One region of the Rhodoglobus aureus genome, then DNA from elsewhere that is predicted to be linked to it. Evidence: predicted binding sites of a transcription regulator. Region 1 holds the regulator's gene; the other holds the start of a gene.
What was found. Region 1 encodes HrcA, which represses chaperone genes, less so after heat shock. Its sites were predicted from a motif close to TTNGCACTCGNNNNNNNCGAGTGCNAA; they were not measured.

Region 1 (3,411 bases):
GAGCATCCGCGTGCTGGAGGCGAACGCTGCGAGCTGCTTAGTAGTCACAAGATCAAGCACGTCGGGCAACCACGTGCGCAACGATTGTTTACTGGCTTCGCGCACAATTGCCGCCCACCGATCGCGACCCTTAGCAACCTTTGCTCCCTGCCAGCGCGAAATACTGCGCGCCGCTGACCACGGAATCACGCCGTCAATACCGAGTTCTGTCGCCACTTGCACTGCGAGCTCATCGCGATCGGCCTTGGCCAATGCTTGCGCGAGAAATACCGCAGGCGTGCTGCGTGGAGTGTGCCGTGCCTCAGCAACCTCGATGCTGAGTTCGGTGTGCTCAGCGACGGTGATCGCCCCAGAAACCGTGAGCCCAGCCCCATTGCTAATCGCAATCGTCTCGCCGACTTTCAGCCGCGACACCGTAACCGCGTGACGCGCTTCTGCTTGTGTCAGCGAGACTGTGTCGCCGACCTTAGCGTCGTCGAGTTCTTCATCGATATAGAGGTGAGCCACCGTACTCGCCTACAGGAACCGGTCGCGCAGTTTGGCGAAGAGTCCCTGCTGGAACTCAGCGAATTCTGGCGCTTTGCTCTTGCGCGCTGCGGCAAGTTGCTTTATCAATGCCTGTTCGGTACCGCTCAGCTTAGTTGGAGTGACGACCTGGATGCCTAGGCGCAAGTCACCGCGAGCACCACCACGCAGACCTGTAATGCCTCGCTCCTTGACGGTGAGCACTTCGCCACTCTGAGTGCCCGGCTTGATGTGCACCTCAACCTTGTCGTCCAAGCCGTTCAAGGTCACAGTGGTGCCCAGGATCGCGTCAAGCATCTGAACCTCAACGGTGGCAAGCAGGTCGTCATCGGAGCGACTGAAGACGTCGTGATGACGCACCTTCATCTCCAAGAAGAGGTCACCGTTGGGTCCACCCGCCGGCCCGACTTCGCCCTGGCCCGGCATCTGCAAACGCACACCAGTTTCGACACCGGCCGGAATGTCGACCGAAATGGTACGTTGAGCCCGCACTCGGCCCTGGCCTGCACACGTAGCGCAAGGGTTCACGATGATGTTGCCGTAGCCGCGGCACGTGCCACAGGGGCTCGAGGTCATGACGTTACCCAGGAGGCTGCGCACCTGGCGATGAATCTGACCGCTGCCCTGACAAATATCACAGCGCACCGGTGAAGAGCCGGGTGCCGAACAGCTACCCTCACAGGTCTCACAAAGCACAGCGGTATTGACCTCGATGTCGCGCGAAACGCCAAACATCGTGTCTTTCAGGCTGACCTCAACTCGCAGCAGGGCATCCTGGCCGCGCTCACGACGAGATCGGGGCCCGACGGATTGACCGCCGCCACCACCGCCGAAAAAGGTTTCAAAGATGTCGCCGAAGCCAAAGCTCGCTCCGCCAAAACCGCCGCCGCTGCCGCCCATGTCGTACTGCTGACGCTGCTGCGGATCGCTCAACACGTCATACGCGTGGGTGACGGATTTGAATCGTTCTGACGCGTCCTCGCTCGGGTTCACGTCGGGGTGCAACTCGCGAGCAAGCTTGCGGTACGCCTTCTTGATTTCTTCGGGCGTAGCCTCGCGTGCAACGCCGAGGGCTTCGTAGTGATCTGCCAAAGTTCCGATTGCTCCTTACGAGCTCAATTTTCTTCTAAAAGTCGTGACAGGTAACGCGCTACCGCGCGAACCGCTGCCATGTTGTTCGAGTAGTCCATGCGAGTCGGGCCAAGCACACCCAGTCGCGCAACGTCGCCGCCCGACGAGGAATACCCACCCGTAACGACAGACGTCTCTTCAAGTCCAAATTCTGCGTTCTCTCGCCCAATCCGAGTAGAAACGGATCCACTAGTCACTTGCATCTCTCCAAAGAGGCGCAACAGCGTAACTTGCTCTTCAATTGCCTCAAGCACGGGAAAAATGCTGCCGGAGAAATCTTGCTCGGTTCGCGCAAGGTTTGCTGTACCCGCCAATACAAGTTTGTCATGACGGTTGGCCAACACCTGTTCAACCAGACTGGATGCCACCTGACTGACGACCGCTTGGCGTTCGGCCGCGAAAATATCAGCGAAATTCGCCAGCCTCTCAGCAGCTTCAGGCAGGGACTGCCCGTTGAGCGCGGAGTTCAACTTTGCGCGCATCTCCCCCAAGAACACGTCGTCAAGGGGCTCCAAGACATCGATGAGCCGTTGTTCGACACGCCCGGAATCCGTAATAAACACCGTCATGATGCGCGAAGCACCCAATGGAACCAACTCGATATGGCGCACCCGAGCCGTTGCCAGCGAAGGATACTGCACGAGCGCGACGCTGTTTGTTAGCTGGGAAAGCATGCGCACAGTGCGCGCAAGCACGTCATCCAAGTCGTCGGCTTGACCCAAGAAAGACTCGATCGCTTGGCGCTGTGCGCTCGTGAGCGGCCGCAAATCTGCGAGCTGATCCACAAACACGCGGTAGCCCTTATCGGTGGGCACACGACCAGACGAGGTGTGAGGAGCGGTGATCAGCTCTTCATCTTCGAGCAAAACCATGTCGTTGCGGATCGTTGCGGCAGAGACACCAAAGGAATGACGCTCCACTATCGACTTAGACCCGACAGGCTCGCGCGTAGCAACGTAGTCCTGCACGATGACTCGAAGCACATCAAGTCCGCGGGCGGAAACCATGCCACCACCCACCTCTCTTGATTGGCACTCAATCCGTTCGACTGCCAATCTTACTCGACACACCGCGACACAACCGTTGCACCGCACAACTCATTAGCGCTACCGTATGTCTGTACTTGGGTGCTACCCCTCCGGGGAAATGCTCAGGTGTGACACCGAGCACTTTGATGAAACCCGGGAACTTCCCTCGTTCACCTGAAAGGCACGAACTCATGACTGACGCAAATCCGCAGCCCGCCGCGCCGCAGCCGGCAGCCCAACTGACCACGGCTGAGGACAACCAGTGGGCGTCCTTCGCTCACCTGGGCGGAATCCTCAGCTTCCTGCCATCACTCATCATTTGGCTGATCTTTAAGGATCGCGGCGCTTTCACCAACGTCGAAGCCAAAGAAGCGCTGAACTTCCAGATCACATTGACCATCGCGCACATCGCGCTTGCAATCCTCGGCTCGATCCTGACCGCTGTCACTTTCGGCATCTTCGGCATCATCCAGGGCTTGCTGTGGTTCGCGCTCGTCGCTGTAGCCATCATCTTCTCGATCATCGGCTTCACGAAGGCCAAGGATGGCAACCACTACCGTTACCCTTTCGCACTTCGCCTCATCAAGTAGCACGATATTTAGTAGCTGAATGAGACTCGGCCCCGGGAGCTTCCACTCTCGGGGCTATTTTTTTGCCCAATGCACGCTTTAGGCCAATGCAGGGTTTAATGGAGTCATGTCAGATTCCACACCCCCCACCAGTTCTC
Region 2 (3,411 bases), on a different contig from region 1:
GGCGCCTCCCGAAGGAGACGCCCATTCTGTGTACAGCGGTGAGGCTGTGTACAGCGTTTAACCTGTGTGCAGCGGTGAGACTTAGAAGTCCATGCCGCCTGACGGGTCACCCATGGGTGCCGCGCTCTTCTCAGGCTTGTCAGCAACAACAGCTTCAGTCGTGAGGAAGAGTCCCGCGATCGACGATGCATTGAGCAGCGCTGAGCGAGTTACCTTTACCGGGTCGTTGATGCCAGCAGCGAGCATGTCGACGTATTCGCCGGTTGCTGCGTTGAGGCCGTGACCGATGGGGAGGTTGCGAACCTTGTCAGCAACAACGCCAGGCTCCATACCGGCGTTGAGGGCGATCTGCTTGAGCGGTGCATCGATAGCAACGCGAACGATGTTCGCTCCGGTTGCTTCGTCGCCGACCAAGTCAGCCATTGCCTGGCTGTCGAACGCGATCTTGCCAGCCTGAATTAGGGCAACGCCACCACCGGCGACGATTCCCTCTTCAACAGCTGCCTTTGCGTTGCGAACTGCGTCCTCAATGCGGTGCTTGCGCTCCTTGAGTTCAACCTCAGTTGCCGCACCTGCCTTGATTACTGCAACACCACCGGCGAGCTTGGCGAGACGCTCCTGGAGCTTCTCACGGTCGTAGTCGCTGTCAGTGTTGTCGATCTCGGCACGGATCTGCTTGACGCGACCTGCAATCGCCTCTTCTTCACCAGCACCTTCGATGATCGTGGTCTCGTCCTTGGTGATAACGACCTTGCGGGCGCGACCGAGGAGTTCGAGAGTTGCGTTCTCAAGCTTGAGGCCGACCTCTTCTGAGATGACCTGTCCACCGGTGAGGATTGCAATGTCAGCGAGCTGAGCCTTGCGACGGTCGCCGAAACCGGGAGCCTTGACAGCTACCGACTTGAAGATGCCACGGATCTTGTTGACAACCAGAGTTGCAAGCGCTTCGCCGTCAACGTCTTCAGCAATGATGAGCAGCTGCTTGCCGCTCTGGATTACCTTGTCGACGATGGGGAGAAGATCCTTGATGTTCGAGATCTTGCCATTGACGATCAGAACGTAAGGGTCTTCGAAGACTGCTTCCTGACGCTCCTGGTCGGTGACGAAGTATGCCGAAAGGAATCCCTTGTCGAAGCGCATACCTTCGGTGAGCTCAAGCTCGGTGCCGAACGTGTTCGACTCCTCAACGGTGACAACACCTTCCTTGCCGACCTTGTCGATCGCCTCAGCGATAAGTGCACCGATCTCAGGGTCACCAGCAGAAATGGATGCGGTAGCCGCGATCTCTTCCTTGGTCTCGATCTCCTTGGAGCTAGCAATCAGCGCCTCGATGACCGAGTTGGTGGCCTTTTCGATACCGCGCTTGAGGCTGATGGGGTCTGCACCCGCAGCAACGTTGCGGAGGCCTTCGCGAACGAGAGCCTGCGCAAGAACAACAGATGTGGTTGTACCGTCTCCGGCAACGTCATCCGTCTTCTTTGCTACCTCTTTGACGAGCTCGGCACCGATCTTCTCGAAAGGATCGTCAAGCTCGATCTCCTTGGCGATGGATACACCATCGTTTGTGATTGTGGGAGCGCCCCACTTCTTCTCGAGAACAACGTTGCGACCGCGTGGGCCGAGCGTAACCTTCACGGCGTCGGCAAGAATGTTGAGGCCGCGCTCGAGGCCGCGACGGGCCTCTTCGTTAAAAGCAATGATCTTTGCCATGTGTATTTCTCGTCCCTCCCGGACGTCGTACAAGCGAATAAGTTGGCACTCGAACTATGCGAGTGCCAAGGTCAAAATTAGCACTCGACAGGGGCGAGTGCAAGACAGCCCAGCGCACTCCCGGGGTCGGCGGCGCGTCGGTTCCGCTGTGCGCGGACGTGGTTCTTTGCGGGCGGGGGTTGCTCCCCGTTCTGTGGCTAGGCGTTTGCCTTGCGGCAGTTTATTCGCCGCTGGGGAGGTAGTCGCTGCCGAGCACGATGGTGAGTTCTGCGGCTGGGAAGACGTCGGGTTCTACGAAGCGGATTTCTCCGACTCCAAGGGTGCTGACGAGGCCGGAGGCTACGTCTTCGTCGTCGGGGTTGCTGTAGTAAACGTAGGTGTCTTCGATGTCTCGGGCGGAGGCTGGTGCGGCGCTGCCCATTGGCCATCCGGCGGTGGTGAGTTCGTCGAACACGCTGGTTTGTAGTGCGCTTTCGGGGCTTCCGTTGAGCACGTCGATGGTGAGTGCTCGTTCGGGGTCGATTGTTGCTGGGTCGGTGAGGGGCTCGACTGTTTCGACGGGTTCGGGGGTGGAGACGGGTTCTGCGGGTGTTGCGAAGAAGGGGATGCCGAGGTCGTCATCCAGATATTGGCTGAGGGCGAAGAGTCCGCCGAAGACGAGCACACCGGTCGCGAGTAGTGCCCAGGCGAAGCCGATCCAGCCGCGTCCGCGTCGTTTGGGTCCACGGTGTGCGCCTACGCGTTCGACGTCGTCGGGTTGTTCGTCGAATCGATCTTTCGGGTAACTCGCCATTGCTTAGTCTGTCAATTCTTCGTTGTGGGGGTTGGCAGTGCGCACTGTGCGGTTGCGCATCCGGTTTTCTCGGTTGCGGCGCAGTCGGGAGACCAGCATTGGGTCGTATTTTACGGCGGCTGGTGCGTCAATTACGGCGTTAAGCATTTGATAGTAGCGTGCACTGGATACGTGAAACTGGGAGCTAATTGCTTCTTCTTTGGCGCCGACGTGTCTGGTCCATTCGCGTTCGAAGTCGAGGATCTGTGTCGCGTGTTCGGGCAGGCCTGTTGGGGCATGCGACGCGGATTCGGTTTCGGACACGGCAAGACCTCCCAGATTGTGGCAATTCTAGGACGCGGACCCTATGTGATTGCCTAACGACTCGGCTTAGCGGCGCAATCTGCGTTCGTGAAGGTTAGGATTGCCTTAGTACCCGATGTCTCTGATTGGCCTTCATGCGCATACAACTTTTCGCCACTGTTGTGGTGTTAGCTTGTGTCGCGCTTGTGGTTGGCGGATGCTCGACCGCGACGATCGCGGAGAGCCCGGCGGTTACGGTCACGGCTGATTCCTGTACTCCCCTAGCTCAGTTGGCGACTCTGAGCGATGCGAAGGATTACAGCGGGCTTGTTCGGGCGGCCCTCCCGTCATCCGGTATTTCTGCTCCGGATCCCGCGCCTGAGCAGTCGTTGCCGACGACGGTGATGTCGCACGATCTCAGCGGCGACACCTCCGTGACTGTCTCCTCGACCGATCGCGTGATCGCGATGGATATTTCGGGGTCGATTGCGGCAACTATTGCCGGCCTGGGTTTGCTCGACTCGTTGGTGGCGCGCGACATTTCGACGACGTTCGATGAGGCTGCTACGTTGCCCGTGATTACTTCGAGTGCGCACACAGTCAACAGCGAGGTGATTTTGGCGATG

Region 2: groL (chaperonin GroEL) is a predicted target of HrcA. The motif match lies at 1,753-1,779, and genes of this name have one in related genera.

Annotation. Positions count from the first base shown of each region.
Region 1 covers NZ_BAAAKW010000001.1:65,315-68,725, reverse strand. The annotation lists gene ABD112_RS00330 (16S rRNA (uracil(1498)-N(3))-methyltransferase) at 1-507, opposite strand, end outside; gene dnaJ (molecular chaperone DnaJ) at 517-1,617, opposite strand; gene hrcA (heat-inducible transcriptional repressor HrcA) at 1,641-2,663, opposite strand; gene ABD112_RS00315 (DUF4870 domain-containing protein) at 2,876-3,274, shown strand; gene ABD112_RS00310 (DUF4870 domain-containing protein) at 3,381-3,411, shown strand, end outside.
Region 2 covers NZ_BAAAKW010000028.1:19,265-22,675, forward strand. The annotation lists gene groL (chaperonin GroEL) at 82-1,710, opposite strand; gene ABD112_RS07535 (LytR C-terminal domain-containing protein) at 1,931-2,503, opposite strand; gene ABD112_RS07540 (DUF3263 domain-containing protein) at 2,507-2,806, opposite strand; gene ABD112_RS07545 (heme/hemin ABC transporter substrate-binding protein) at 2,941-3,411, shown strand, end outside.